Regions from separate parts of the Paenibacillus sp. FJAT-27812 genome, predicted to be linked through region 3. Evidence: riboswitches for the same ligand, from Rfam matches in the RefSeq annotation. Region 3 holds a riboswitch; each other region holds the start of a gene.
What was found. A riboswitch is a leader RNA that binds a small molecule or an ion and turns the genes downstream of it on or off. The one in region 3 is predicted to bind cobalamin.
Positions count from the first base shown of each region.

Region 1 (7,944 bases), 480 kb from region 3:
CGCCAGTTCTTCAAGGCGCAGCCGCCAAGCTTGGAGGAGGCCGCGAAGCTGGACGGAGCGTCGACTGCGAGATTGTTCTTTGGCATTATGCTGCCGCTTGCCCGATCGGCGTGCTTAGTCGTGTTCCTCTTCTCCTTTATCTGGTACTGGAACATGTATTATGAGCCGTCGATGTTTTTGACAAAGGGCTTTACGCCGCTGTCCATCAGGCTGGATATGCTGGAGGAAGTATTGAATCCGTCCTTGCTCGGCAATACCCGCACCATCGTTAATCCGATTACGGAAAGCACCAAAATGGCGGCTGCCTTCCTCATCATCCTCCCGCCGATTATCGTATTTATGTTTTTGCAGCGCTGGTTCGTGAGCGGAATCGAAAGAACGGGAATCGTCGAGTAACCCGCAATCAGCTCTTAAAGGAAACCGATCGGGGAGGTGATGTTCGGGCGAGGGTGCTTGGCTTGTATAGCATGGCGAACAGCGAACATTGAGGGGAAGGTACGGAGCTCGTTTTATTTTACAGATGGTTATTAGAGATTTAGAAAGCTAGTTTTGCTTCACAAAACTTAAGTAGATGCTTACGATGCTAGTTTTGTTCCACAAAACTTTTAGGAGGTTAAAACAGTGAAAAACAAACGCGCATTCACATGGATGTTGACTATGGTGTTAATGTTTTCTGTCATCCTTTCGGCTTGCTCCGGCAACAACGGCGGCAGCAACACCCCTAGCAAAACAAATGAGGCGACCGATCCTCCAGCGACAACGGATAATCAGCCGGCTCCAGAAGAGAAACATGATCCCGTAACGCTCAAGCTTATTTCTTGGTCGGATTCGTACACGGAATTATACAAAAAATTTAACGAGAAATATCCATGGATCACCATTGAGCAAGTGCCGGTTAACAGCCAGCCGATCATGGAAATTATCGCGACTTTGGAAGCAGCAGGGACGCCTGCCGATTTGACTTGGATCGACAGCGACCTCATTACTTTTGACCAAGCCGGTCTAGTGGAAGACTTGACTCCTTATATCGATAAGGACCCAACGTTCCAAGACGTTCAGCTTCCCGAAGGTTTTTTTGATACGATGACGTACAAGGACAAAAAGCTTGCCGTTCCTTTCGTAGACGTGCCAATGTGGATATTGGTCAATAAGGATTTGCTAGCTAAGCACGGTGTTGAGATGCCGGCGAATGACTGGACCTATGACGACTTCCGCGAAGTTGCCAAAAAGATTACAGATCCGGAAGCAGGCGAATACGGTCTGACGACGCAGCCGGAATTCCAGATGCGCGTGCTTAGCACGAAAGCAATCGCCGACGGCCATGCAGCCAACATTCATTACATGAATGAGGATTTGACGCAAAGCTTGCTGAACACGCCTGATGTCATGAACGATGTAAGATGGCTTTCTGATTTCGTTTGGAAAGACGGCTCGATGCAAAGCAACGCGAAGGCTGCGGAGCAAGGCGATGTGACAAGAGAGTTCATCAACGGTAAAACGGGTTTTGCAATCGGCGGGGACTGGGTGCTGCCTGGCCTGAAGAAGGATGCGAAATTTGAATGGGATGTTCTGCCTTTCCCAAGAGGAAAAGTCAGCCAGCCCGGCTACAGCATTTATGGCCCGCTTTCCTTGCTTAGCGGCTCGAAGCACAAGGAAGAAGCGTTCCTATGGATCAGCTTCCAATTCTCGAAAGAAGCGCAAAAATGGAAAATCGATCAAGGCGCGAACGCTTCCGTTATCGATCCGGAATTGACAGCTTATTATGACCAAACCCCAATGTGGGAAGGCAAAAATAAGGAAGCGGTCAAAATCGCGAAGGAAAACGCTAAAATTCAGCCAGGCGTGACGATTCCGGCATGGTCCGAATACAACTGGAACAATATTTTGAACGAAATCATTTTTGACGGGGCAGATATTAACAAGCTCATTCCCGAAACGGAAAAATGGAATAAACGGACGCTAGAGGTCCGTGAGTCATTGAAATAAACGGTTTACAGCTCCCCTAACTCGTTACGAAAACACCCTTAGCCGCATTTGCTGCGGCATAAGGGTGTTTTTGGTGTGATTTATATCACAGATCATTTGGATGATCTGGCTTAATATAAATCAATAAAGATGGGGGATATTGCATATGAAAATAAAAATTCGCACGTTGACGAATAAATTTTTGCTAGTTATGACGGCTGCGTTGGTAGCGGTTGTCAGTGTCATTGTCATTTACGAATGGAGAGCAACGCGTATCTCTATTGAAAAGAGGCTGCTGGATAAGGGGCGGGATTTGGTCTTATCGCTCTCCCGTACGCTTGAGCATGTGACGGAGCAGGATTTGAATAGAGGCATCGTATTCCAAGACGGGACAAGCTGGAATCATGACACGCTTAAGCAGCATTTGTTCAACGATGAGCTGACCGTTAATCCCCAAAGCGAGCAGTCAGCCGCAAACAGGATCAAAGACACAGCGTACGCTTCAAAGGAGGCGGTTTTGTATAATGGCGAAACGATTCCGCTCTCTCAGTACGAATTGAAATACGATAGCGCTTACGATCGATATACGGATGACCGTTGGCAGGGCATTCTGGATAGCTTTATGAACGAAGAGGATGTCATTTACGCGATGGCGGCTGCCTATTCGGACAACCCAAGCTACGCAGGCTATATTGCAACGCATAATAGTATTTATAGCAAATTAGGAGAAGCGTCCAAGGATGCTTGGGGAGATGAGGGCTTTCTTAGCCAAAACTACCGGGCCAACCGTGTTTTTAATGATCAAACAGGTTATAACGCCGTCATGAATACGAATACGGATGAGGTCTATTTGCAAAAATATGACCGTCTTATCGATGGACGAACAGTAGAGGCATGGGATATCTCTTATCCGCTTATGATAGACGGCAAGCATTGGGGCGCCGTTCGCGTCGCCGTATCCAAGGAGAAGGCGGATGCGCTCATAGCAGCCGAGAGGACCAAAGTACTGCTGCAATTCGGCGGCTTAATGGTCGTTGTTCTAGTCATCTTGTTTCTTCTATCGCAGCTGGTCGTTGGACGAAAGCTTCGCAGCATCGTGCGTGCCGCTGTCAATCTTAACTCTAGCGAAGCCGATCTTACTTACCGCATAGAGGTAAAGGGAGATGATGAAATTTCGCGGCTGGCGGAGGAGGTCAATCGGTTTATCGAGCATATGCAAAGCCTGATGCGGGCGATTCGAAACAATTCCGCTTCCGTATCGGAGCTTGCCGGCAAATTAAGCGCAGGCTCGCACCAGAGCAGAGAGCTCTCTTCGCAGCTAGCTTCTGCCGTGAACGAAATGGCGCTAGGCGCAGAAAATCAAGCAGTTGGCGCAGATGAGGCTGCCAGATCGATGGAGGAGATGGCGGCTAGCGTGGGAAGAATTGCACATTCATCGAATGTGATGGCGGAAGCGTCTGGCGATATGCTGCATGCAGCCGAGCTGGGCCATGAAAAGTCGGACAAAGCCGTTGTGCAAATGGAAAGATTGGGCGCAGCCACCGCTTCCATCTCACATGTCATTGGGCAGCTTAATGAGCGTTCTTCTGAAATTCAAGAAATGGCAGGAACAATATCGGCGATTGCTAGCCAGACCAATTTGCTGGCACTGAACGCTGCGATCGAGGCGGCACATGCCGGTGAATATGGCCTTGGCTTCTCGGTCGTTTCGAATGAAATTAGAAAGCTGGCGGAGCAGGCTTCGGCACATGCCGGACATATTGCGGAGACGATCGATCAAGTGCTAGCCTTGACAGCAAATGCGGTAGGTGCCGTAAATACCGGCGATCAGGAAATGGAGCAGGGATTGGAAACCGTGCAAGAGCTGAAGGCATCGTTTGATTCGTTATGGAACGAATCACGCTTAGTTGCAGCGCAAATACAAGACGTTTCCGCATCAACCGAGGAAATGGCGGCAGGCAGCGAACAGGTCAGCGCATCCGTTGATACGATGGCACAGGTAGCCAAAGCAACCTCCAGCCACGCTCTGCAATCGGCAGCGGATACCGAGCGGCAAAATCAGCTTGCTGCTGAGACACTGGCACTTGCGTCGTCGGTAAATGAGCTGGCGGAGGAGCTTCAGCGGTCGATTGAGCGATTTAGGATTGAATAGCTGAGTGCGAAAATAACATAATTTTATATTTTTCCTAAGATAGTGAAGTAATGGTTAGATATCATACTATCCATCAATGAATTGTTGCTTTTTCGCTGTGTTAGGTATAGACAAACCATCTCCATTCCTTGTATGATCTTTAGTACAAATGAATATAACGAAGGAAATATGGTGCTCTATGCTTAGTAGTTGGCTATAGAGCTTAATAGGGAAGTTCGGTGCAATTCCGTCGCGGTCCCGCCACTGTAAATGAAGAGTATCTCGTCAAAATGCCACTGGATAATCAATGATCTGGGAAGGCGACGAGGAACGATGACTCATGAGCCAGGAAACCTGCCAATTTCTTAAGTTTCTAGTTCTTCGGGTGGAGAGAAAAAGAAACAGTCTAATTGGCGACTTATGCGTAATATTTACGTTTAAACGCCATTGCTTATGTGTGTTCGCATGCTTGCATGCATGTTTATTGAAAGCCGTCCTCCTAGGGCGGCTTTTATTTGTTTGAACATAATTTATTGAAGAGAGAGGTTACTAATGAAAACTCAAGCATTATCGCAAAAATTATTAGCTTTAATATTGAGCTTAACCGTATTTATCACTGCGGCAAGCTCAGCGTTTTTGCCAGCGGCCAAGGTTGCTGCAGAGGATGCAAATCCTGATTTAGGTCCGTTTACCATTTATGACTTGCTTCCAGCTCCTGGTCAGTTTGTCAATGAATCCGGTTTTGGCGGCATTGGGGACGTAAATCAAAGTTGGAATAACAATGTGTTATCAAGCGGCGTGTCTTTAGGCGGCTTTGGTGGTGCTGTCGTATTTAAAACAAATGCACCGGTTCAAAACAGTAAGGATCACCCTTACGGCGTGGATTTTACGGTTTACGGAAATGCTTTTAGTGGATTTGAGGAGCCAGGAGCAGTTGCTGTCGCACAAGACGATGGAACAGGCAAACCGGCAAAGTGGTACTATATCGCAGGTTCAGAGCATTATGAGGATTCAACGATCTGGGATTATGCAACGACATACACGAATCCTGATCCAGAATTCGCTGCACCAAACGGCTTGAACGTACCTTGGGCGGATAACGAAGGTGCGACAGGTTTTATTAAGACTAATAGTTTTCATAAACATTCCTATTATCCCATTCCGGCAAATTATCCATTAGCACAGCCTGCAATCGATAATTTGGCTCGGACTTATTCGGGAGTGAAAATTACTACTCGAAATACGGCTTTTGGATATACAGATACTCATTCCAATGGCAGTGCCCCTTATAATGTAGCAGGAAATCCCTATGTACCAGCAAACGCTAAAGGTGAAGGAATTGACATTAGCTGGGCTGTTGATGAGAACGGCATGCCGGTTAATTTAGAAAGCATTGATTTTATTAAAGTCTATACTGCCGTACAGATTGACGGAGGTCCTTTTGGTGAAATAAGTACAGAAGTGACTTCACTACAACTGCATGATGCAGACAGCGCAATTGAACAAACGCCAAGCCTAAGCTCGATCACCTTGGCAGGTATCGAACATGGTTCTGGTTCCAAGGAAGTTACGATACAGGACAGTGTTTATGTCTATAAAGATATTAAAGTGAACGCTGACACGATAAAGGTAACTGCTAATACAACCAAAAAAGTCGATCAGCTTTTCGTAAATAACACGAGTGGTGCGGTTAACACGCCAGTCGATAAAATATTGACGCTAAACGAAAAAAAACCCCGTATTGTACGGGTTATTGCCCAAGAAGGTAACAAAGAGCCTAGAATTTATTACTTAAGTATTTTAAAGGGTTCTGAAAAAGTAGATTCTGCCATTAACAATGCAGCGAAGTATATCAAAAGCAAAGGCGTCACTTCTGAGTGGCAAGCCCTTGCCCTTGCACAAGCTGGACAAAAAACACCGGCAGCTTACTACGAGCAGCTTGTTGCTAATTTAAAGAAAACAAATAATACGTTTACTTTTGTAACGGATTATGCACGTTTTTCAATGGCTATTACGGCGTTAGGCTATGACGCAGAAGATTTTGCAAGCTATAATTTAATTGAAAAGATATATAATCACAAAGGGATTGTTAGCCAAGGATTGAATGGACCTTTATACAGTCTAATTGCTTTGGACTCAGGTAACTATAAACTGCCGGAAGATTCTTTGTGGACGCGAGATAAACTAGCAGAAGCTATTGTTAACAAGCAATTGCCTGATGGCGGTTTTGCATGGGGCGGTTCAAATAGCGAAGCAGATATGACGGCAATGGCTCTTATTGCGCTTGCGCCATACATGGATAAAGTAGATGTGAAGACAGCGGGCGAGAAAGCCATACATTGGTTGTCTATAAATCAAAAAACACATGGCGGTTATGGCGGAGAAAGCAGTGAAAGCATTTCACAGGCTATAATCGGGCTTACTGCTCATGGAATTGATCCAACAGGCGTAGCCTTTACTAAAAATGGAATAAACCTTCTCGATAAGCTGTTAAGCTTTGCACAAGCAGATGGCGGGTTTTCGCATTTATTAACTGGAAAAAGCAATGGCATGGCGACGGAACAAGCTTTACAGGCTTTAGACGCGTATAGCCTATTCGCCAATAAAAAAGGTAGATTGTACAATTTTGCCGGAAGAGTAATGCCAGGCGTTGCTTTTGCTGTTGATGTCGCGGTTGATATTGAAGGTCCGCAGGCGAATATAGCAACAGGTACTGCAAATGGGTACAGCGCTCTTGATGCTCTAAAAGATCTTACGGCTGATCAAAAAATAGCTCTTCAAGTTACAACACATCCTTCTTTTGGCGATTATGTAACTTCTATTGCTGGAATCAGTGAAAAAACGTACCAAGGTTATGACGGTTGGCAGTATGCAATCAAGAGAAATGGTGAATGGATTACACCTTCAGTTGGCATTGCTGATTTTGTACTAGAGGAATCTGATCACCTTACTGTATATTACGGTGATTTTGATACTCAGTTTGTTCATGCTGTTACAACTGCTCCAAGCTCGCCTAAAGCAGGCCAACCTTTTTCCGTAACAGTAAGCAAGGAAGGCTGGGATTGGAATAATCATGTGCCTGTGGTTACTCCTGCGGCAGGGGCAAAAGTTACGATTGGCAGTCAATCAGCATTAGCGGATGATAATGGTGTAGCTGCGTTCCCTAATGGAATCGGAACGGCAGGCTTAAACAACGGAGAAGTTACGCAATATCGTTCGGATAACTCTCCTAGCATCGTTCGTCAATCATTCGCATTAACGATTAGTCCGGCTGATCCAAATCCGGTTGATCAATATGTGACGTTGAAAGTATTGGGAGACAAAATAAAAGGAACTATTCTTGGATCAAAATCGTTAAAGCTCCAAGAAGGTGATACTGCTTTCTCTATTCTTCAACGCGAATTAGGAGGCAAGGTCGTTTCAAGCGGTACGGGACCTTCAACATACGTATCCGCAATAGACGGGCTAGCTGAGTTTGATCGTGGAACATTGAGCGGTTGGATGTATTCGGTCAATGGTACATTCCCTGATGTAAGCGCGGGGGCATACTTGCTGCAGCCAAATGACGAGGTTGCTTGGAGATACACAGTTGATGGAGGTAAAGATTTAGGATCTTCGAATCCGGTTGAAGGACCGATTGCTGGCCAACCGGAAGTGCCATCCAGCATTTCTAAAGACGTTATTAGTGAGTTTACTAAACTAACGTTGTCAGCTAATAACACGACTCCGATTGACAAGGTTGGCCAAACAACGGTTTCAATCAATGCGAATACGCCAATGAGTGCAGCAGAGCTTGCTGAGCTCATCAAGCTGCTCAACAAATCTAAAGTGAAGTTAAGCCAAAGTGC
Region 1 is NZ_LIGH01000001.1:4,190,929-4,198,872, forward strand. Features, by position in the region: gene ADU23_RS17705 (carbohydrate ABC transporter permease) at 1-396, shown strand, start outside; gene ADU23_RS17710 (ABC transporter substrate-binding protein) at 622-1,986, shown strand; gene ADU23_RS17715 (methyl-accepting chemotaxis protein) at 2,132-4,117, shown strand; cobalamin riboswitch at 4,270-4,472, shown strand; gene ADU23_RS17720 (S-layer homology domain-containing protein) at 4,649-7,944, shown strand, end outside.
Region 1: it holds a riboswitch for cobalamin, as region 3 does, so the genes downstream of both, ADU23_RS17720 (S-layer homology domain-containing protein) here and metE (5-methyltetrahydropteroyltriglutamate--homocysteine S-methyltransferase) in region 3, are expected to answer to the same signal.

Region 2 (7,944 bases), 1.7 Mb from region 3:
CGAGCAAAGGCCAATACCGATTGGGTTGTTCTGCAACAAAAAGTTCAGCCAATAAGGAAGCTTTGAACAGCAGCAGCAGCACAGCGGCAAGCACGCCCATCGCCCCTACCCGGCTATCCTTCATAATTTCGAGCATGCGCTCGCGGGAACGGTGACTTAGCACGCCGTCAGCCGTGTCCATCCAGCCGTCAAGATGCAGCCCGCCGCTTAATGCGGTCCAAATGGCAAGTACGATCACGGCGCTTGGAAATGCGGGCACAACTAAATGAAGCAGCCAAGAGAAAACAGCTAAAAAAAGGCCAATAAGCGCTCCTGCAAGCGGAAAATAGGGAACACTGCGCGAGAGCACCGGTCCTTGAAACGGCACGGTGAGCGGTACCGGAAACCGTGTCAAAAATTGAAAAGCAGCGATTAGAGCCTGAGCCTGCAGCTTCACCTCACGACGAACCATACTGCAATCACTCCTATAAACAAAATAAAGCTAACGCTATACAATAAGCGGACGGTAAGGACAATATCATTAGGCTGTAAAGGCCGCGTCGGCCAGCCCATTCTCGCTCGTTCGCTCGGGACGCCAAAGTACATATTCGTGCCGCCAAGCTCAATGCCAAGCGCGCCTGCCACCGCAGATTCCGGTATGCCGCTGTTCGGGCTGGGATGAAGATGCGCGAAGGATCTAATGGCACGCAGAGACTGCCCAGCCTTCATTTGCGGCAAGCAAAAGGCCGAGATCGTAAGCATTACGCCTGTTAGCCGAGCCGGAATAAAATTCAGCACATCGTCCGTCCGTGCCGAGCACCAGCCAAAATAAGTATACTTCTCGTTGCGATAACCGACCATGGAATCCAGCGTATTCGCCGCACGGTAGAGCATAGCAAGCGGAGCGCCGCCGAGTAAGGCGAATAAGAGCGGGGATACAAGCGCGTCCACCGTATTTTCCGCAACCGTCTCAACCGCAGCCCGCGATGATTCCCTCTCGTCAAGCTTCGTGGTATCTCGTCCAACAATGTAACCGACATATTTGCGCGCTTCATCCAGCCTGCCTTCTATCAGAGGCTGATAAACCAGCATTGCCGCTTCCTTTAAGCCTTTTACTGCTATTGTAGTTGAAATAAACCAAGCGCTAACCGCATAACCAAGCCACGGATGCACCGCATCCGCTGCCCAAACGAGCAGCCACATCGAACCACAGCTAATTACAAGCGTTACAACGGTTAAAACAACGCCTAATGCCCTAACAACAGACGGTTGGCTTACGAACCGATCTGGGGCAAGAAGACGCTCCAACTGCCGAATGAGTCTTCCGATCCAAATGACAGGATGAGTCGGCCATTTGGGATCACCGACGATCCAGTCAATCGCGATGGCTGCCGCTGCAAGCAGAAGCAGCTCCTTCATGGAATAAAAAATCATAGTTGCTCCCATCTGAAAGCCTGCGATTTCAGCTCGATCGGAATGCCTGCCGTCACTAGGAAAACCCGGTCGCACACCGCCGCTGCCTTCTGATTCAGACGTCCCGCCTCGTCTCGAAACCGCCTGCCAAGCGGATAAGCAGGAACGATGCCGTCACCGACTTCATTGGTGACGATTAGAAGCGGATGAGGATAACGCGCAATCGCTTCCAGCAGCTTGTCCATTTCAAACTCAAGACGGTGCTCATCGATCAATTGTTGCTCAAGCTCCATCAGCCAGTTCGTCAGCCATAAGGTTAAGCAATCTAACAGCACAACAGGCGGCTCCATGCCGCTATGCAGTTCATCTGTAAATTGCTTCCCCCATCGGTTAAGCAAATCCGCCGCATCATAAGCATCCTCTGCCGTTTCCCAGCTAAATCCGGTCAAGTCACGATCCGTTCGGTGTTTTGTTATCCGCTCTCTCATTTCGTCATCATAAGGCTGACACGTTGCGAGATATAAACCGCGTGAAGCAGTCCGCATCGCATATTGCTCAGCGAAGCCGCTCTTGCCGCTGCGCGCTCCGCCGGTTACCAGTATTGCCATCTTCCATCACCTAGCCTTTGGATACGCCTGCGCTCTCGAACGTCGCCATCTCCTGCATAAGAAGAAGCGCAGCGTCAATAAAATGAAAACATAATACGGCGCCCGTACCTTCGCCAAGGCGCATCTCCAGCTGCATCATTGGCAGTAAGCCAATCGATTCAAGCAATTTCAAATGACCTTGCTCCTGCGAAAGATGCGATGCAATCATATATGGCATCGTCTGCTCAGCAATTCGCGATGCGACAAGCGCCGCAGCCGATGAAATATAGCCGTCAATGATGACGGGACAACCATTCGCCGCAGCTCCGATAATAACGCCAACAAGCCCGGCGATTTCCGCGCCGCCTACCTTGGCAAGCACATCAATGGGATCAGCATCATCAGCAACAGCTTTAAGCCCATTAACGGCAATCGCGCGCTTCACGACCTCCACCTTGTTCAACCAACTTGCATCATTGATGCCGGTTCCGCGGCCAACCGATTCCTCTGGCGAGAGTCCCGTCAACACCGTAGTAAGCGCGGCGCTTGCCGTCGTATTGCCTATGCCCATTTCGCCTGTCGCAAATAAACGACAGCCTTGTTGGTACTGCTCGCTCACGACCTCTATGCCAACCATAATGGCCCCAATCGCTTCCTCGCGCGTCATTGCCGCCTGCTTTGCCATATTCGCCGTTCCTCGCATGACTTTGCGGCTTACGAGCCGTTCATGCTCCAAATCCGCATTCACGCCAATATCGACACATACGACTTCCGCGCCCGCTTGTCTAGCCAATACGTTTACCGCCGCCCCGCCGTTTAGAAAATTTAGTACCATCTGCGGCGTGACGGCTTGCGGAAACGCGCTAACCCCTTCGTCGCATACACCATGGTCGCCAGCCATCACAATGACGGCTTTACGCGACAAATCGGGCCATAACTGACCTGTGATGCCTGCGAGCTGACTAGCGAGCGCTTCGAGCTTGCCAAGGCTGCCCGGCGGCTTCGTCAATGAATCAGAATGCTGCAAAGCAAGTGCGGCAGCCTCTTCATGAAACGGTTTAATTTGCTTAACCGTCTTCTTTAGTTCTATGTACGCTTCGTTTTCCATCACTTTAGCTCCTTCAAGCCCATACTAAATGCATAGTTATTTCCATTTGGTTGAAGCATAATTTGCGGCACTCCCGTTACAGGGTGGGCGATGACGGCTGTTGTTGTTTCATATACCTGCTCGATCAGTGAAGCAGTCAGCACATGATGCGGATTGCCGGCAGCAGCAACCTTGCCTTGATGAAGCACGACAAGCTCATCGCAGTAGAGGGAAGCCAAATTCAAGTCATGGAGCACGGCGATAACCGTAAGATCGCGCTCTCTCTGCCATGCCCTTACCGTATCCAGCAGCTGCACCTGAAAGCCAATATCCAAATAGGTAGTCGGCTCGTCCAGCAAAATAATAGAAGGCTCTTGCGCCATCAGCTTTGCGAGTGCTACGCGCTGCCTTTCTCCGCCGCTTAGCTGATCCATCTTGCGATGCTCAAGCTCCTTAAGACCCATTGCGGTTAAAGCCCTGTCAATGATCGACTCGCTGTCCTGCTCTTCGCCCCCAAGCCAGTTTTGAAAAGGAAATCTCCCCATCCCGACGACCTCGCGCACTGAGAATCCAACGGGCGGCAGCCCGCTTTGCTCCAGCACCGCCATCTTCTTAGCCAGCTGTTTGCGGGGATATGATGCTATATTTTGCCCTGCAAGCAGCACTTCCCCTTGCTTAGGCTGATCAACGCCCGAGAGCAGCTGCAGCAGCGTCGATTTGCCTACCCCGTTGGGACCAATAATGCCGTACATGCGTCCTTTTTGAAAGGAACAGGAAAGCCCGTTCAGCACGATCCTTCCTTGTACGGTTTGTATGATGTTATGTGCCTCGATCATCTCATCCCTCCTTGCTTCAGCTTCCGTCTATGCAGCAAATAAGCGAAGAATGGGGCGCCGATCAGAGCCGTAACGACTCCAAGCGGAATTTCTTTTGGCGTCAACGCCATTCTTGCCAGCGTATCCGCCCAGAGGACGAACACGCCGCCGCCGATGGCAGACAAAGGCGTTATCAAGCGATAGTCGGGGCCTACCAGCAGACGGATCAAATGCGGTACCACAAGCCCCACGAAGCCAATAACGCCGGAAACGGAAACCGCTGCCGCGGTTAGCAGCGTCGAGCTGATTAACACGATCAGTTTCGTTCGCTCGACGCGTACGCCTAGATGGGCAGCATGCCGCTCGCCAAGCACGAACAAATTAAGAGGCTGGCCATAGGCGAGCAGCAGAGGAAATCCAACGAGCAGAAACGGAATTAGCATATAGACATTTTCCCAGCTCCGCATCGCAAGCGAGCCCATCAACCAGAACAAAATCTGGTTGACAACCCCCTCCGACATCGAAACCATAAACGAAACGAAAGCGCCAAGAAAAGATTGAATAATGACACCTGAGAGGATAAGCGTTTCAATATGCATGACACCTTTGCTGCGCGACAGCCAAAAGACGCCAAGCAGCGTGACCGTTCCGGTACCGAAGGCCACAAGCGGGATCGACCATATGCCAAGCACCGTTTGCAGTCCGAACAAAATGATAAATGCGGCGCCCACCGAGCTTCCGGAAGCGACGCCTAACGTATATGGATCGGCTAACGGATTGCGCAGCACGCCTTGAAAGCCGGTCCCTGCAAGCGCAAGGCATGCGCCTACGAGGACAGCAAGCAGAACGCGCGAGAGCCTTATTTGGGTAACGATTGCTATTTGACCGGGCGTGTAAGAAACCGGCTTATCCGCAAGCCATGGCAGCTGATGAACGAGGATGCCCCACACGTCACCGAGCGAAATGCCGGCCGAGCCAATTGATAAACTTACAACGATAGAAACAGCAAGAAGGAGCATAGCTGCTCCTCCATACCAAACTAATTTATAGGTCATTTGATTATTTTACGAGATCCGGGTGAATGACTTTAGCAAGCTCAAGCAAGCCCTCGGCAAGGCGAGGCCCAACACGTACGAGCGGGTCCTCAGTTACCGCGTGCATGTGTTTATTTTTCACCGCATCGATGACATCCCAGCCTGGGCGGCTTTCAATGCCAACGACGATCGGATTCGGCTCCTCCTTCAAAGCAGGATAGATGATGAGCTCAGGATTTTGTTTAACGACTTCCTCTGCGCTAATTTCATACCAGCCCGGCGACCCGGCGGCAATGTTTTTGCCTCCTGCAAGCGTCAGCAGCTCATCGAGGAAAGTGCCGGAACCTACTGTCCAGCCTACGGAAAACTCCAAATATACATTCTTTTTGTCAGCGTCTTTCACTGCATCCGTTACCTGCTGCTTAACTGCGCGCATATGCTCAGCGACAGCAGCCGCTTCCGTTTGTTTATTCATAATATGACCTAAATTTTCGATTTTGGCAATAACGGCATCATAGGTAAGCGGATCAGACGCGAACACCGGAATTTTCAATTCGCGAAGCTTCGTGATGGCTTCCGTATTCATCGATGATGAAGCCAGCACAAGATCAGGATCAAGCGCGGCTACCGCTTCGATATTAGTCGTCATGTCGCCTACTTTAGGCTTAGATGCTGCTTCCTCCGGATAATTGCTATATTGATCGACGCCTACGACCTGCTCGCCAGAGCCAATCGCGTAAATGGCTTCCGTTTCACTAGGCACGAGCGTAACAACCTTAGTCGGCGCTTGCGCGAACGTGATCTCCGTTCCCGTATCGTCTTTTAATGTAAGCGGATATGCGGTAGTGTTATCCGATGGCGCCGGCGTAGCCGTTTGCTCCGTATTGGCCGGTGAATTGCTAGGCTTGTTCTCCTTGTCGCTGCTCGCTCCGCAAGCTGCTGTAAAAACTAGCAGCATCGCTAACAGCAAACCAAACAGAATCTTCGTCATATTGCGTTTTTTTTCATTCATTTTAACGTTACTCCCCTATATGTTTTTTTCGTATAAAATAAAAAAAGCATCTCTGACAATAGTGCCAGAAATGCTCTCATACGCGCTCTACTCAATCATCCAAGCGGCAAGCTTCCAAAGCACTCTCCCCAAGTCCACGTAGGTATAAGCGTTATGTAAATAGGCAGATTTTCTGACTCGGACATCACAGCATGCTGCTTGCTGCTATTCCTTACAGTGGCGGGTCCGTGCCGGTATCTCACCGGTCTTCCCTATTAAGCTTCATGCGATTTCCGACCTTCGAACTTTGTTTGTCAGAATACTTCGCATCAGCACCTATTTATACAATATAAAATTATCCGTAGTTAATATACACCGTCTCTTAAAATTTGTCCAACATCGCTCATGTCGCTCTGATGACCGATGCCGCGCGTTCTGCTCCTGACTTTTGCCGCATAGGTAACGTAATAAGCCTCTTCATTATTAGTGGCAACGACCAAATCCATTGGATCAAAGGAGGTACAATCTTCATGCAGCCTAATGCCAAATCAACCTCGCCTCTATATAAATTCCTCTTCCTGCTCATTGGGGCAGCTCTTCTTGTCGCAGCAGCATTCACTTTGCTTAGCGAGCCAAGCGATGCAGCCCCGCCTATTACGGAGCACGCCCTCGGGAGCGGCCATGCCATTTGGTCGATCAATCCGTATCCGGCTAAGGTGCTGCGCGGCAATCGCTTTTTGATCGACCTTACCGACGAATCCGGCGCTGCGTTGCAGGGTGCAAGCTTATCCGTCAACCTTGAGATGATGGATATGGTGTGCGGTGATTATGCGTTCAAAATGACCGAAGCGTCACCCGGACAATATTCGGGTGACGGCGTCCCGTTGATGGCTGGTACGTGGAAGGCAACGGTCACGGTTCAAACAGGCGATCAAACGTATACGATCGTAAGGATGCTGAAGGCAATCCATTGAACGGCAGATCACCAAAGCCAAGGATTGATCGATGGGATGATGCCATTAACGGCTAACCCGCGCAAAATCGAAATGACGCCTACGGCAATTGCCGTTGCAACGCTCGCTTTGCGCATGAACCGCCGCCACTTTTTATTTGCGAAGGCAGCAATGTACGCAGCTGCAGCTAATGCCGGAAAAGTGGAGAGGCCAAACAAAGCCATGACTGCTGCGCCTTCAAGGCCTGAGCCGGTAGCGGCGGCTGTCATTTGCATCGCATAAGTCAAGCCGCAGGGCAAGAAGCCAAATGCGATGCCCGTAGCGAGCAAATGCCCGGTTTCTTGACCCGCTGAGCGCTGCGCCCCTCCAACCAATCGCTTGTGGAGAAAGGCCGACAATCGGTTCATAAAGGGCAGCTGGAACCTGCGCCAAAGCCAGAGCAGCAAGAAGCATCCGCCGATAATGGACGCTAGTCCCTGCACGCCTGCCAGCTTGCCTGCTACATCAACAAACGAGCCGACCGTTCCCATGACAGCTCCTAATAGCGAATAAGACAAGATTCGTCCCGCATTATAAAGCAGCATCGATTTCTGGGCTGATGCAGTAGAATTCAGCGACACGGCGGACACGATCCCCCCGCACATCCCGATGCAATGCGGAGCGCTGAACAATCCGGTCAAAATAATAAAGCCAACCTGCTGCCATGTGATCGTCATTCGTTTGTCCCAGCCTTGCGCCGAAGCTGGCCAGTCAGCCGAAGCGCATTGGCGACAACCGACACGGAGCTAAGCGCCATAGCCGTTCCCGCCATCCAAGGCTCCAGCAGACCAAAAGCTGCAAAAGGAATGATGATTACATTGTAGATAAAGGCAAAGGTTAAGTTTTGCCTTACATTTCGAATCGTTAATCGGCTTATTTTGATCGCTTCAGGGATGGCTTGCAGTCGTGAGAATAACAAGGTCATGTGACCTGCGCTCAGCGCGGCGTCCGTCCCTTCTCCCATCGCGAGCCCCACATCCGCAGCGGCGAGCGCGGGCGCGTCATTCCAGCCGTCGCCTGCCATAGCGACCCGCTTGCCTCGGCGC
Region 2 is NZ_LIGH01000001.1:5,396,673-5,404,616, reverse strand. Features, by position in the region: gene cobS (adenosylcobinamide-GDP ribazoletransferase) at 1-451, opposite strand, end outside; gene cbiB (adenosylcobinamide-phosphate synthase CbiB) at 433-1,413, opposite strand; gene cobU (bifunctional adenosylcobinamide kinase/adenosylcobinamide-phosphate guanylyltransferase) at 1,410-2,000, opposite strand; gene cobT (nicotinate-nucleotide--dimethylbenzimidazole phosphoribosyltransferase) at 2,011-3,087, opposite strand; gene ADU23_RS22770 (heme ABC transporter ATP-binding protein) at 3,087-3,902, opposite strand; gene ADU23_RS22765 (FecCD family ABC transporter permease) at 3,899-4,900, opposite strand; gene ADU23_RS22760 (ABC transporter substrate-binding protein) at 4,941-5,927, opposite strand; cobalamin riboswitch at 6,073-6,223, opposite strand; gene ADU23_RS22755 (FixH family protein) at 6,437-6,880, shown strand; gene ADU23_RS22750 (sulfite exporter TauE/SafE family protein) at 6,889-7,575, opposite strand; gene ADU23_RS22745 (heavy metal translocating P-type ATPase) at 7,572-7,944, opposite strand, start outside.
Region 2: it holds a riboswitch for cobalamin, as region 3 does, so the genes downstream of both, ADU23_RS22760 (ABC transporter substrate-binding protein) here and metE (5-methyltetrahydropteroyltriglutamate--homocysteine S-methyltransferase) in region 3, are expected to answer to the same signal.

Region 3 (7,944 bases):
AAGGGCATATTCTCATCCTTCCCAAGCAGCATTACGTTGATGTCGATGATTTGGACGAAGCAGCCGCATTTGAAATTATGAAGACATCCGCCATGCTGGCGAAGGTGCTGAAGGGACGGTTCCAGCCGGATGGCATTACGGTTATTCAAAATGGCGGTACATTTAATGAGCTGAACCATTATCACATGCACATTTTTCCGCGTTATGAGTCGGATGGTTTTGCATGGGTTGAGCCGGCTGATACGACGAACGCGAAGGGGCGTTTGAGCGATACCCGGGAGCAGTTGATGACGTTAGTTAGCCAGCAGTTATCTGTTTAGCTTCGTCAACAGCAAGTCAAGCAGAGAGGCATAGAGCTAGTTTTTATCTTTAATCTCCGAATAATTGGGCAAAAGCGGGAAATAAGTATAATGAATAGACTTATTCCGGCAGGAATGCAATAGCAGGTTAGCCAACGAGAGGAGAGGCGAATCTCCTCTTTTTTGCGTGGCTGAGGAGAGCATAGATAAGGACAAGCTCACGCCAATACCTTGATAAACATTTTCTATGCAGACCATAAAAAACTTGAAATATTTCTTATCGACAGAGGTGTTACAATGCCGTTAAGTAGAAAATGGAGGGATGGCATTGATGACAACCGGAATATCCGATCGTTTCAAGAGGTTCGCAGTGGATTGTACAGGTTCAAGCCGTCTATATGAACGTCTTTCGTTAGAAATCGCCGAAGACGATAAGCTGCTTCAAATGGCTGCTCATTGCAGAGCGGGGCAGCCTGAGCCGAATCTTTTTTTCGGAGCGGTCCATTGCTTGTTATTGAAAGGTTATGACGATGATTTGAAAGCGTATTATGCCAGCATCGTAAACGATCCGCGTGAACCGGAGACAGCCTTCCCTTATTTTAAGCGTTTTTGCTTAGAGCATGAACACGAAATCATTCCGCTCCTTCAAAGCAAGCTTGTCCAGACGAATGAGGTTAGGCGATGTGCATATATGTACCCTGCTTTTTGTTATATCTTTGAAAAGGCAAGGAAGCCGTTAGCATTAATTGAACTGGGAACGAGCGCGGGCTTGCAGCTTTTTTGGGATAAGTACGGTTATGCGTATAACGATCATGAAAGATACGGAGATGCAGCATCGGAGCTGGTGCTCCGCTCGGAAATAAGAGGAGGCAATTTGCCGTATCTTCTCAAGGATAGCCCGCCGGTAACGGCAAGAATCGGAATCGATCTGCATGTAAATGATCTTGAGGATGCTGAGGACTATCTATGGCTCCGTTCATTGATATGGCCGGAGCATAAGGAACGAATTACGAATTTTGAGAAAGCGGCCCTTTATTTTGAAAAACAAGCGATCCAGCTTATAGAGGGAAATGGCGTCAAGCTGCTTGCTGAGACAGCTGCAATGGTCCCCGAGGGATCTGCATTATGTGTTTTTCACACGCATGTAGCGAACCAAATGTCTAATGCAGACAAAGCGGCCTTAATCGCGACGATACAAAAGCTGGGCAAAGAAAGAGACGTGTTTCACCTCTATAATAATATGTATGATTTAAATCTTCACCTTGATTACTACTTGGGTAGCAAAGAGTATATGGAAACGATAGCGGAGGCAGATGGCCATGGCCGCTGGTTTCATTGGATGGTTTGATTGTATGGGTATGCAAAGGCGATTGCATTTAACGCTGCTGCTTGCGGCAGTCGATAAATCCCTTCCCTATCAGGCTAATGCTACGACGAACAGCGCGGGTGAATAAGGTGCTTACTTAAGGAGGCAGGAAGCTCTTAATCACGCTATAATCGTCTTTCATAGTTCTACAGGTGTTAATCTTCAGTTTAAGATACGGGATTTGAAACAGGAAAAATCACCGATGCTCAGCACAATGCATGCTAGTGTCATCGCTGCGAGGCTCATTGTCGTTCGCATCGGCGGATGCTTCCTTCATAAATTCGATGTGCTTAAACCCCCATCCGCACATATCGGCAAGGACCGAGCTTAACGTGCTGCCATGATCGGATAAGTAGTATTCGACCTTGGGAGGAATCTCATGATAGACGCGGCGAATGATGAGCCCATCCCGTTCCATCTCGCGAAGCTGACTGGTGAGCATCCCTTGCGTGATTCTCGGCAGTTGGCGCCTGAGCTCGCCAAACCTTTTGGTGCCTTCATGCAGCAAAATAAACAAAATGAGGGGCTTCCATTTTCCCCCGATCACCTGTAACGTAGCCAAAATGCCTTGTGTCGTGCTAGATTCGTTCATTTCCTCGCGCATCATTCCATCCCTCCCATAACTTATGCTTATATGTCTAACGATTACTTTATCAAAGTATCCGGAAATAAAACAGTACGCTGTTTTAGTGTACTTAGTACGGTTTTTGGTACTGCTCCAACACTTCAATTAACATCCATGGTACGTGCTAGAGAACTTAGTATGATTAAAAAGCGTACTTTTCAAAAATAAGATTTCAATTAATAATGGGGATTGTAAATCGCGATATTACGAAAAAAACGAGAATGGATGATCCTCATGAAAACAATGGTTATTGCTGCGCATCCCCAATTAAATACATCACGTGCCAATCAAGCATGGTTGCTTGAGCTGCAAAAAAATTCCAACATTCATGTCCGAGACCTGTATAATGAGTACCGCGACTGGAATATCGATATAGAGAAAGAACAGCAACTCTTGCTCCAATATGACCGGATTGTATTTCAGTTTCCTTTATTTTGGTATAGCTGCCCGCCGCTTTTGAAAAAATGGTTTGATGATGTATTAACGTACGGCTGGGCATTTGGAGCTGGCGGCGAGTATTTGTTGGGCAAAGAGTTTATCGTTGCCACGACAACCGGAGGCACAGAGAATGAATACCGTTCGGGCGGCGCCAACTGGCACACGATCAGCGAGCTATTAAGACCGATACAGAGCACGATTGCCAAATGCAACGGCGTCTATCTGCCTGCATTCGTTACCTATAATGCGAATAGGGGCACGGATGAATATCTCGCGCAAGAAGCGAAAAAGTATGCGAAGCATATCGAAACGCCATTTAACGTACTCGCCCATTAATATCTGCAAATGAAACAACGGCCTCTTCGCAGCTTGTGCGGACGGAGGTCGTTTTTTTATTGTGTAAAATGTTCTTTTTATGTTCGTAAATGTGTGTTAATATAAAAACGAACAATAACAAACATAAGCGTAAGTCCAGCGAAGCTGACTTAGCGCTATAAAAACGTTTAGGAGGCTTTTATCCAATGGAAGTACGTCATACAACTAACCCAACTGATGTGAAGCAATATGATACGGAACGTCTGCGCAGCGAGTTTTTGATCGAAAGCTTGTTCGAGCAGGATCAACTGAAGATGACCTATTCGCATTATGACCGGATGATTGTAGGCGGGGCGCTGCCGGTGAACGAAGCACTTGAACTGGAGGATGCGGCTACGCTGAAAACCGAATTTTTCTTGGAGCGCCGCGAAATTGGATTTTTGAATATTGGCGGCCCGGCTTCGATTTCCGTTGATGGAGAAGTATATGAGCTGAACAAGCTTGACGTGCTGTATGTCGGCAAAGGCAAACGCCAAGTGCTGCTCTCAAGCATTGACAAGGCGAACCCTGCGAAGCTTTATTTCTGCTCTGCGCTCGCGCATGCCGAGATCGCTACGCGCAAGATGACGATGGAGGAAGCGAATCCAACTCATCTTGGCTCGCAAGAAACTTCCAACGAACGTATTCTTTACAAATACATTCATGCAGACGGCATCCAAAGCTGCCAGCTTATGCTTGGCGTAACAAGCCTCAAAACAGGAAGCGTCTGGAACACAATGCCTTCGCATGTTCATGACCGCCGCATGGAAGCGTACTTGTACTTTGATATGAACGCTGACGCACGCGTATTCCACATGATGGGCGAGCCTTCGCAGACGAGACATCTGGTTGTAGCAAGCGAGCAAGCGATCATCTCGCCGCCTTGGTCGATCCACTCCGGCGTGGGGACGAGCAACTACACGTTCTGCTGGTCGATGGCAGGTGAGAACTATACCTTTACAGACATGGACGCGGTACCTGCAAGCGAGCTAAAATAGAAACATTCGCTACAGGGGGTGCACCATGCTTGCTGCTGAACGGCATCGTAAAATTATAGAAAAATTAGAGCAGCTTGGCGCGGTTAAGGTTTCCGAGCTAAGCGAGCAATTTGGCGTTACAGAAAAGACGGTTCGCGAGGACTTGGAGAAGCTCGAGGAGAAGGGACTTCTGAAACGAACGCATGGCGGAGCTGTCGTGGAGCAGGAGGGTGAAGATAGCCTTTATCCCTTGCAATTTCCAAACAGCAAGCATCAACAGGAGAAGTCGGCCATTGCGGCGCTTGCGCTCACCTGCATCGAGCCTAACGATATCATCGCGCTGGATGCGGGCAGCACGACGCTTGAGATGGCGAAGCGGCTGCCGAATATCCCCGTAACCGTGCTTACGAATGATCTGCTTATTATTCGGGAGCTGACCTTGAAGGATCAAGTTAGGCTCGTTATTCCCGGCGGCTACCGCCACAACAATCTGCTCATTGGCGCGGAATCGCAGGAGTGGATTAAACGGTTGAATGTCCATAAGCTGTTCCTATCCACCACGGGCATTCATTTGGAATACGGGCTTACGATCTTTACAGAGGAATTGTCGAAGCTGAAGAAGCTGTATTTGGAGAACGCCAAGACTGTCTATTGTCTGGCTGATCATAACAAATTCGACAAAGGCGCCTTGATTACTTTTGCTGAGCTGAGCGAGATTGACTATATCATTACCGATGATGGCATCTCGTCCGAGGTTGCAGCGAAATACGAGGCACTTGATATAAAGATGATGAAGGCGGAGCTTCCAGAAAGCGGGAAGCGTGCGAGAGGGAGGACATAACCGATGGGTTTGTTTGATTTAACGGGAAAAACAGCTATCGTAACGGGCGCAGGCCGTGGGCTTGGCGCAGCGATTGCGCTTGGACTAGCCGAGGCGGGCGCCGATGTGGCGCTTGTCACGAACAGCACGCCTGCTGACAAAGCAGCGGACGCCGTTCGGGCGCTGGGGCGCAAGGCGATTACGATCCAAGCCGATATTTCGGATCGCGCCAAGCTTGCGGGCATTATCGAACGTACGGTTGATGAACTGGGACGCATCGATATTTTGGTCAATAATGCCGGCATTATTCGCCGGACTCCTGCTGCTGAGCATAGCTATGAGGATTGGCAGGATGTGCTCGACGTTAACTTGAATTCGGTCTTTGTCCTTTCCCAGCTTGCGGGCAAGCATATGATCGAGCAAGGCTCCGGCAAAATCATTAATATCGCATCGATGCTCTCCTTCCAAGGGGGGATTAACGTTCCTGGTTATACATCCAGCAAACATGCGGTAGCAGGGCTCACCAAAGCGCTTGCTAGCGAATGGGCGGGCAAAGGCTTGCAAGTGAATGCGATTGCGCCTGGATATATGAGCACGGACAATACGGAAGCGCTTCGTGAGGACCCGGTGCGCAGCGCCCAAATTTTGCAGCGCATCCCTGCGGGACGCTGGGGAACGTCTGAGGATTTGATTGGCCCGGCCGTATTTTTGTCCTCCGCTGCCTCTGATTATATGAATGGTCATATATTGGCAGTAGACGGCGGTTGGTTAGTTAGGTAGAACGATTATAATAGGGCTTTCCCAGCGCAGCGCAGCCTGCGAGTGGGGAAGCCTTTTTTTCGTATAATACAGTTAATACATGCGTATAGTGCGAATTGTCGCTAAATTGGCGATATTATAGTATAATTACGTGTGCCATGCAGTAGTTGAGCTTGATATGCGTTACTTGCATGGAATGATTATTAATTCGAGTGTATGGTTATTCGTATTGCTAGCTGATAGCGATCAATAACTGAATAAGTGGAAATAGGTGCTCATGCTTAAGAGGCTTGAGCTTAAAAGGGAAGTCCGGTGCGATGCCGGCGCGGTCCCGCCACTGTAACAGAGGAGTCCAAGCGTTGATGCCACTGATCCGAGCGGATTGGGAAGGCAAGCTGAAGATGATGATACTGGAGCCAGGAGACCTGCCTATTTGAACGACACTGCTTTTACCTACGGGAGATAGGGAGGTGTTAAGACAGGACCGCTGTTTAATTTAACGACGGGCGTCTTTACCTTTGTTTCTTTTAAGGTAACGACGCCCTTTTTGCGTTCTTATTTTAACTTAATTACATTTATTAGGAGGAACATGGAGTATGAGTAAACTAAAAAGCAGCGTACTTGGTTATCCGCGTATCGGCGAAAACCGGGAATGGAAAAAAGCGCTTGAAGCATTTTGGAAAGGCGATTTGGAGGAGAGCGTTTTTCTTGAGACGCTGGAAGGCATTCGGTTGAACAACCTGAAGCTGCAAAAGGAAAAAGGCATTACCATCATCCCGGTTAATGACTTCACGCTGTATGATCAAATGCTGGATACTTCGGCGATGTTTGGCCTAGTGCCGGAACGTTTTGGCTATGAAGGGGGTCCTGTTCCTGTTAAAACGTATTATGCTATGGCAAGGGGCACGCAGCAGGCGCAAGCATGCGAAATGACCAAATGGTTCAACACTAACTACCACTATATCGTTCCTGAGCTTGCCGGCGCTAAACCCGTATTAACAGAAAACCGTCCATTGCTGGCGTACCGCGAAGCGAAGCAAAAGCTAGGCATTGAGGGCAAGCCGGTCATTATCGGACCTTACACCTTCCTAAAGCTCTCCAAAGGTTATGATGCGAAGCAGCTTCCGCAATTGGTAGAGCAGTTTGTACCGCTTTATGCGCAATTGCTTCAGGAGCTTGAGCAAGAGGGTGTGCAGTGGGTACAAATCGACGAGCCGATCCTTGTTACTTCGGTATCCGAGGACGAGATTAATTTGGTGCAATCCATTTATGAGCAGCTAAATGCGGCAGCGCCTGCGCTTCATATTTTGCTGCAAACGTATTTCGATGCAGTAGAGCATTATGAAGCCGTAGTGGGGCTTCCTGTGCAAGCGATCGGTTTGGATTTTGTTCATGGCTTGGAGAAAAACCTGCAAGCACTCGAGCAATTCGGATTCCCTCAGGACAAGCTGGCAGGTATCGGTCTTGTGGACGGGCGCAATATTTGGCGTTCAGACTACAAGCAAAAGCTTGCGCTGCTTGATAAAATTTCGGTTGCTATCGAGGCTGACCGCCTTATCATTCAATCGTCGAGCAGTCTGCTGCATGTGCCTGTAACGGCAAAGAACGAAAATAATTTGCCAGCTGAACTGCGTGAAGCGCTCGCTTTTGCTGAGGAGAAGCTAGACGAAATCGTATGGCTTAGCGAAGCGGCATTTGCCGTTGATACGGAAACAGCGGGTCTTCGTGCTGAGGAGCTTAAGCTAAACGGCGAGCGGATTCACAATTTGTCGGTATCGCCAGCCCGTAATCGCCAAGCAGCAGACGCGGCGGCAGTTGCCGCTCATCCGTCCGCTAGGCAAAAGCCTTTTGCAGAAAGACAGAAGCTGCAGCAGCATAAATGGAATTTGCCTCTCCTGCCAACAACGACGATCGGAAGCTTCCCGCAAACGCTGGATGTGCGTCAAGCAAGGCAGAAGTGGAGAAAGAATGAGCTTAGCTCGCAAGACTACGCTTCCTTCATTAATGGAAAAATTAAAAACTGGATCGAAATCCAAGAAGAGCTTAACATTGACGTACTCGTTCACGGTGAATTTGAGCGGACGGACATGGTTGAATTTTTCGGCGAGAAATTGGATGGTTTCGCCTTTACGCAGAACGGCTGGGTACAATCTTACGGCTCCCGCTGCGTGAAGCCGCCGGTTATTTACGGAGATGTCGTATTTACCGAGCCAATGACCGTAACCGAAAGCGTGTATGCGCAGTCGCTAACGGATCGTCCGGTGAAGGGGATGCTGACTGGCCCGATTACGATATTGAACTGGTCC
Region 3 is NZ_LIGH01000001.1:3,707,034-3,714,977, forward strand. Features, by position in the region: gene ADU23_RS15660 (HIT family protein) at 1-320, shown strand, start outside; gene ADU23_RS15665 (DUF2332 domain-containing protein) at 631-1,647, shown strand; gene ADU23_RS15670 (winged helix-turn-helix transcriptional regulator) at 1,862-2,269, opposite strand; gene ADU23_RS15675 (NAD(P)H-dependent oxidoreductase) at 2,525-3,064, shown strand; gene kduI (5-dehydro-4-deoxy-D-glucuronate isomerase) at 3,250-4,080, shown strand; gene ADU23_RS15685 (DeoR/GlpR family DNA-binding transcription regulator) at 4,106-4,900, shown strand; gene kduD (2-dehydro-3-deoxy-D-gluconate 5-dehydrogenase KduD) at 4,904-5,659, shown strand; cobalamin riboswitch at 5,891-6,085, shown strand; gene metE (5-methyltetrahydropteroyltriglutamate--homocysteine S-methyltransferase) at 6,235-7,944, shown strand, end outside.

Region 4 (7,944 bases), 3.2 Mb from region 3:
TGGCCTGCCTGGCATAGCTTGCTATCTGTTGAAAAGCGGACAATTTATCGAATAAAATCGGCGCCGCCTGAACGACGGCTACCTTTACAATACGTTCATTCATAATGTAAGTCTCCTTTTTTAATCCCGAGCGCTTTGCCTAGCTGATCCTTTTCGTTTTATCATAAATGGATCTTCCCTTTCTGTAACCGTCCAATTGGCATGTATTTTGCCCAGCCAATTTAATTAACAAAGACAGGCGCCAGCCTATTGGCTGACGCCTGTCTTTGTTAGGGTTAGAACGGTTAGGAATCCAGTAAGCCGTACTTCGTCTTGAAACGGCTTAATATCGCGATCCAGCTGCTGCCGAACACGGCAAGAAAAAACACATTGGACAGCGCATGGGCAAGATCAAAATAAAAGCTTTGAATATAGGCGACAATAACTAAATTCCAGCTAAGCGCATCCGGCAATCCAATGATATACCATACATTCATGATCCAGCCAAACAAAAAGCCCCATACAAAGCCGAAAGTGAGCAAGCCGATTTTGGTTTTGATGAGCCAAGTATGGCGAAGCCATCCAGCCGTTGCTCCAATCATGCCCCAGCAAAACATTTGCCACGGCGTCCAAGGCCCTTGTCCGAGAAAAACGTTCGATACTACCGCGGCAATCGCTCCGATAATGAAGCCGGACTCTGCGCCAAACACGATTGCCGCAATAATGATAACGAACGATGTTGGCTGTACGCTTGGCAATGGTGCAAAAGGTACGCGGCTGACGGCCGCGATAGCAGCCAGCACGGCTAAAATAACGATCTCGCGCGCTTCAATCGACCGTCTCTCGAACCTCGTGAAGAATGGCAGCATCGTCACAAAAAGGAGCACAATGCTCAGCAGCAGGTAATGGTCCTCCGTAATCGCCGCCGATAACGCCATAGCTGCTATGAACAGTCCGATGCTTGCCAAAAACCAAAGCTTTAATTTGCCCACTGCTCAATCACGTCCTTGGTCGTCAAAGCTTCCGGCAGCCACTCGCGCACCGTTCGGTTTATAGCCGTCGTATAGAAGTAGTTGGTTCCAAAAAATAGAGCCGGATCGGCTTCGGCAGCTATTGCTCCGTCAAAGAGCATCGCGCAGCGCGTCGCATGCTCCGCTGCAAACTCAATATCATGCGTAACCATAACGATGGTCTTGCCTAATTGGCAAAGCTGCTGCAGCAGCTCTGCTGTTCGCTGCTTTGCAATAGGATCTAGCCCCTTCGTTGGCTCATCCAGGCACAGCACGTCTGGCTCGCCAAGCAGCACTAGCGCTAGCGCCGCTCTTTGCTGCTCCCCGCCGCTCAAATCATAGGGATGCTTAGGCAAAATAGCGGCGATCTGGAGCGCCTCCACAACCTCTGCTATCTTGCGTTCACGATCCGCGAGCCCTGCATATTCGGCCATCCGCTGCAGCTCTTCCAGAACGGTATCATAGCTAAAGTAAAGCAGCGGATTTTGCGCTAAATAGCCGACCTTTACATGTTTCTCCCGCTTCACCTTGCCGCGCTGGGGCTGCAAAAGCCCGGCCATCATCTGCAGCATCGTCGTTTTGCCAGCCCCATTGCCGCCAAGCACCGCCAAAAACTCATGTTTATACACATCAAGCGACAGCTTCTTCAGCACCTCTGAACCCGTTTTCTCATACTTGAAGGTTATCTCATCGCAAGTTAGCAGCCGCTGACTCGGATCAAGCGTGCTGCTGACGCGCTCGCCATTCTGATGCGATAAGTCCGGCTTTAATCCGCCTTGGCCTGCTAGCCACTGCTTGCCTTCGCGTACCGTTAGCGGAATTTCTTGCGCCGCAAAAGGCTTGCCTGCCGCTTGCGCTGACAAAAACAGCTTCGCAACGGACGGTAAATACGACAGATCATTTGTCGATTCATCCGCACCGATTGCTTCGCAAAGCTCTCTTGGGGCAGCGTCGTGCTTTACCCTGCCTCCCTCCAGCATCACGATCCGATCCGCAAGCGGGATAACATCCTCGAGCCGATGCTCGCTAATAATAACCGTCATCGACATCTCTTGATTCAGGCGATAGAGAAGCTGCAAAAAATCACGGGCAGCAACCGGGTCAAGCTGCGAGGTCGGCTCATCGAGCAGGAGCAGCTTCGGCTGAAGCAGCAATACGGAAGCTAGGTTAATCAGCTGCTTCTGCCCTCCCGATATTTCATGCACGGACTTATAAAGCAGCTCCTCAAGCCCGAAGAAATGGCTCATTTCAGCTAGACGCTTGCGCATGACTGCCTGATCATAACCGACATTCTCCATTGAAAAGGCAAGTTCATGCCACACCTGATCCATAACGATTTGGTTATCAGCATTTTGAAACACCATGCCGATTTGCTCTGCTGCTTCAATCGCAGGCAGCTCCGCAAGCAATGTGCCGTTATATCTAACAGACCCCGATTGCTTGCCTACCGGAAGCGTCTCTTTTTTTAAATGCCGAAGCAGCGTCGTTTTGCCACATCCTGAAGCGCCGCACAAAACAACAAACTCACCCTGCTTCACATGAAACGAAACGTCATCAAGCGCTGCCCCCTTTGCTTCGGGATAACGGAACGTCAAATTGTTTACTTGAATCACTTCCATGACCTTCTCTCCATTCCTTCGAGTACGACCGGCGTTAACAAAAAGGCACAGTAGCACGCATAGGCAAAGCCTTCCCCTCGGTGAAATTGCATCGTTTCAAGCCGCGGGTATATGGTCAGCACGCCAAAGCCCTGCACCCAGCCCCATACGCACACAATGCCCATCGCCGCCAAAAACAAAAGCGTGTATACGTCCCTTCGATCCATGCGGTAAATGACGTATGAGCTTCGCTTGGCTGCGCCATAGCCGCGCGCCTTCATCGAATCTGCCGTCTGCAGCGCCTCCTCAAGCGACCATGTGAGCAGCACGCGAATGAGCAGCATGCCATCCTTGCAGCGCTTGCGCAGGCTGCCTTCCATAATCGATACGCCCTTCGTCCGCTGTACGGTCGTTATTTGCTCCAGCCTCCGCAAAAACAGCGGCACGAAGCGGATCGACATCGACGTGAGCAGAGACGTTCGCGGCAGCGCGCGAGAGAACAAATACATCCACTTATCGGTCGTGACAATAAACTGAAACGATACGAAGGTGAGCAGTATCCCAAGTAATGAAAGCATCATCGTCACGCCATACAAAATCGCTTCCAGCGTAATCGGCTGATCCATGAAATAAAATAAAATATGTCTGCCGCGATGCGAAAAAAGCGGATTTAGAACGGCGACGAAGCCGCCCATCAGCACATAATAAGGAAGCAGCCTAAGCAGCCGCTTCCCTTCGCCGTGAATGATAATAACTAGCGTAACCGCAGCAAGAGAGGTCACGAGAAATACAGGATGGAAGAGCAGCATGCTAAAGGCTATGACGCCCGCGTAATAGCTGAAGCTCGTAATCGGATGTACGGAACCAAAGGCGGTGTTCATTCATATTCAGCTCCTAGATCCTTGCCGAGATCAATCGTATACAACCACTCAATAACGTCGCCTTCTTTAAGTTCATAGGCGCCTGCGCTTTTGTTCGGAAACTCGCCGTTAACCCTGTACATCCAGCCGCTCTTTGCACCGTGGTCGAACTCATAGACGTTATCGATTCCTTCGATATAAGCTGTCGCTTTTAATCCTTTATACTCCATTTGAATTTTATTTTTTCGTGTAATTCTCTTCAACACGTCAAGCACCGTATCATCTTTTTTCAGCTCAACCGCGGTAGGATCAAGCACAGTCCCCGTTTCTTCGTCCGCAATGATCGAAATGGTGACGATATTGGCTGGCTGCGGCGCTTTGGTTCGCGCCGGTTTCTCCGTCTTAACGGGCTGTGCCGTAGCGCTTGGTTTCGCTATAGGCTGATTTTTCTGATCCTTGGCAGGAGGAGCGACAGTCGGCTTAGGCGTTGGCTTGGCTGCCCCCGGCTTATCGCTTGCGGCAGCTGTAGCTTTGTCTTTCCCTGCGCTTTCTGTTTCTGCCGGCGTTTCGGTCGGCGCTGCAGTCTGCGTTTGCTCCGCCGTCACGCTAGAAGCTGTAGGCTGCTCTACATTTCCGTCATTTGCTTCTTGCTCTGTTTGTGCCTTGCTGCTCTCTTGCGTTTGATTCGGCTCCACTTTCGCCTGTTGCCCTTGAGCGGCGCAGCCAGCTAATAAACTAATCATTAACAGGAGTACGATTATGCCGAAAAACCATTTTTTACTGTTCATTGCTGTCAACTTATTTCTACTCCCTCTCATCCAACTATCCAAAAGACGTTAAAAAATAAAAAAAAGACCCCTAAATGAAAGGGATCTGCATGTCTAATAAAAGATCGGCACAGCATTTTAAAATGATATCATGCGTTCTGCTTGACGATTGCGCCTCCACATTCTTATCCCCCGAAGAATGAGAAACAAAATAAGAAAAGGCAGGTCTCCTGGCTCGTGCGTCATCACGCTTCCCAGCCTTCCCATCCAGTAAGAGGACAGTGGCATGTTAGGGTAGAAGCGCTCTTCACATACAGTGGCGGGACCGCGCCGGCCTTGCACCGGACTTCCCTTTTAAGCAAACAAAGCAAGCTCTGTCTGCACCTTTTCTATATCTTTATTTGATTGTTGAATCAATCATATCGGGATTGCCGGGGTTTGTCTATAACAGAATGGCAGCTAGCAGCAAAGAAGATTCGATCGCACGTGGCAACCGAATCTTCTTGTACACAAAACTATTATCTATTAATGCTGCTTGCTAACATGGACCCGTTTAATGAAGAAAGCGACGACCAAACCAACAATCGCAACGATCATGGCAAAGATAAACGCATCCGATATGCCCGCTGTCATCGCTAGCGGCGCATTTGCAGGATCTGCCACGCCCTTCATAAAGTCTTTCATACCTGCCGTCATGATGCTCACGGCAACCGCTGTTCCGATCGCGCCAGCTACCTGCTGCAGCGTGTTCATAATCGCCGTTCCGTCCGGGTACAGCTCGCGCGGCAGTTGATTAAGGCCGTTGGTTTGCGCAGGCATCCATACCATGGAGATCCCGATCATCAAGCAGGAATGAAGAACGATGATAAGTGTAATCGTTGATGCCGTCGTAATGCCCGAGAAAAACCAAAGCACGGCTGCGACGATAACAAGACCTGGAATAACGAGCCATTTCGGTCCGAATTTATCGAACAAGCTGCCCATAATCGGAGACATAATACCGTTTAATAGTCCGCCTGGCAGCAAAATGAGTCCTGCCGTTAATGCGCTAAGCCCAAGCCCGCTGATCAGGTACATCGGCAATACGAGCATCGAAGACAAAATAACCATCATACAAATAAATACCATTAGCGTACCTACGACGAACATCGGATGCTTAAATGCCCGCAGGTTCATCATCGGCTGCTTCATTCTCAATTGACGAACCGCGAATAAGATAAGCGCTAAAATACCGATGACCATGGAAACAATGACTTTTGTGCTGCCCCATCCGCCTTCACCTTCGCCCGCGCTGCTGAAAGCAAACACAATGCCGCCAAAGCCTAGCGTCGAGAATAGAAGAGACATGATATCAATTTTAGGCTTTGTAATCGTCGAGACGTTTTGCATGTACATCATACCGAACAACAAAGCAATAACTAAGAACGGCAGCGAAAGCCAGAAAATCCAGTGCCAGCTCAAGTTTTCAATAAGAAGACCTGCAATCGTAGGGCCTACAGCCGGTGCGACCATAATAACAAGCCCGATAACGCCCATCGCCGCTCCCCGCTTCTCGGCCGGGAAAATAATAAGGATCGTATTGAACATAAGCGGCAGCAGCAGCGCTGTGCCCACGGCTTGAATGACACGCGCCGTCATCAGAACTTCAAAGCTTGGCGCAAGCGCCGCTACTAGCGTGCCGAGCACGGAGAAGCTTAATGCAGCTATGAATAGCTGCCTTGTCGTAAACCATTGGAGCAATAATCCCGAGACCGGCACCAAAATACCGAGCGTCAGCAGGTATCCGGTCGTCAGCCATTGCACGGTCGGCGCGGTGATGTCGAATACGCGTATTAAATCGCTTAGCGCTACGTTTAGAGCCGTTTCACTGAACATGCCGATAAATCCGCTTAACAATAAGGAAATCATGATGGGGAGCACTCTATATTTCTGCCCCGTATTTTGCTGTGTTTCTGCCATTGTTGCTTGCAAGCTTTCCACTCTCCTACATTCTATCTATCTTTTATTTATGACCTCTCATAGAGATGGGCATTTATGAATCAAATACGGCACACACTTCGCCGCACTCATTAACGGCTGCTTATCCCGCTTCGTTATGGCGAGGATCAAAGCACCCTCCAGCAAGGAAACGAGCACCACGCTGACTTCCTCTGCTTTCTCTGCAACCATGCCAGTCTCAATCAAACGGTCGGAGATAACGGCCTGCCATGAGGCAAACACATCCTGACCGGCGGCTCTCAGCTTCTCGCTAATCGCCGACGTTTCGACCGCCATCCAGAAGCTAAACGGCATATAACCTTGGAAATCATATTGCTCGGCATCCTCTCCCATATCAAGCACGAATGCTTGTACCGCCTCGGAAGGGTCTTCGTATGCCGCAAATTTTGTTTTCCATCTCTCGATGACAAACGCCTTGGTGCAAGCAATGCATTCCAGCGCCAGCTCTTCCTTGCCATTGGGAAAATAATAATACAAAGAGCCTTTAGGACAGCTGCTCTCTTTAATAATTTGGCTTAATCCTGTAGCATGATACCCTTTTGTGAAAAAAAGCCGCGAGGCTGTATCCAATATAGTTTGCCGAGTATTTTGTTTTTCCGACATTGATTCACTCCTCGATTATAACGATCGGTCTATATAATAAAAACATCTATGGACCTGCTAAGTCAACTCTTTTTTGATGGAAGCCCTGCCATTGCGGGAAAGGCTCGTCTGCTGTATCCGACTGTCCGGCTACCGGTTTACAGCATGATTAACGGTACTTTTTCCGGTTAAAGATCGATTTGCTTCAATAAAAGAAAAATTAGATGGAGTTTTTCCTGTACGATTCTTATGAAAGGAATGGTGGATGATCATTACGGAGGCGGGAACGAATAGTTGCGGCTTTTAACACGCAAAACGAGCCTTAGAAAATTCTAAAGGCTCGTTGCGTATTATTTATCGGCGCCCTTGACGATTAAAGTCCGGCTGCCATCGATTGTAGCTGTTAATTAGAAGCCTGCTGCAACTTTTTTAGCTTGCTCGATGCCGTTTGATACAATTGCTTCCGCTTGGTCTGGAAGCTGGTTGTGGCCTTCAACAATAACGCTCTCTAGGTTTTTCACGCCGTAGAAGCCCATTACTGTGCGGATGAAGTTGTAAGACATTTCAACGGAAGCTGCTGGACCTTCGGAATAGATGCCGCCGCGAGCGTTAAGCAACGCCACTTTTTTGTCAGGAATTAGGCCGACAGGACCTTCAGCTGTGTAAGAGAATGTTTTGCCAGCTTGGGAAAGGTAGTCGATGTAAGTGTGCAATACAGCCGGTACGGTGAAGTTCCAAAGCGGGAATGCGAATACCACTTTATCAGCTGCAAGGAATTGATTGATATATTTATCGGACACGGTTACAGCCGCTTGCTCTTCTGCAGTCAGATCGTAGCCGCGGGCTGCTTTAAAGTTACCGTTGATCATGTTCGCGTTCATGTATGGCAATTCTTCTTTGAACAAATCAAGCTCAACGATTGTATCTTCTGGATTGCTTGCTTTGTAGCTGTCTAGAAACGCTTGGTAAAGCTTAACGCTTGTTGCCTGCTCGATGTCGCGATCGTTTGCTTTAACAAATAGTACTGTACTCATAGTATAATTCCCTCCAAGGTTTGTTTGTGTTTACTTTTTGTAAGTACCTTTATTGTATTAAGTTTTATCCTCGGCAGCATCGGCAAATAGACCGAAAAATAGGCATAAAAAAACCG
Region 4 is NZ_LIGH01000001.1:6,888,965-6,896,908, forward strand. Features, by position in the region: gene ADU23_RS29720 (carbon-nitrogen hydrolase family protein) at 1-103, opposite strand, end outside; gene ADU23_RS29725 (ECF transporter S component) at 285-917, opposite strand; gene ADU23_RS29730 (ABC transporter ATP-binding protein) at 959-2,608, opposite strand; gene ADU23_RS29735 (energy-coupling factor transporter transmembrane component T) at 2,599-3,468, opposite strand; gene ADU23_RS29740 (DUF4430 domain-containing protein) at 3,465-4,235, opposite strand; cobalamin riboswitch at 4,418-4,617, opposite strand; gene ADU23_RS29745 (DHA2 family efflux MFS transporter permease subunit) at 4,740-6,173, opposite strand; gene ADU23_RS29750 (TetR/AcrR family transcriptional regulator) at 6,231-6,815, opposite strand; gene ADU23_RS29755 (FMN-dependent NADH-azoreductase) at 7,202-7,828, opposite strand.
Region 4: it holds a riboswitch for cobalamin, as region 3 does, so the genes downstream of both, ADU23_RS29740 (DUF4430 domain-containing protein) here and metE (5-methyltetrahydropteroyltriglutamate--homocysteine S-methyltransferase) in region 3, are expected to answer to the same signal.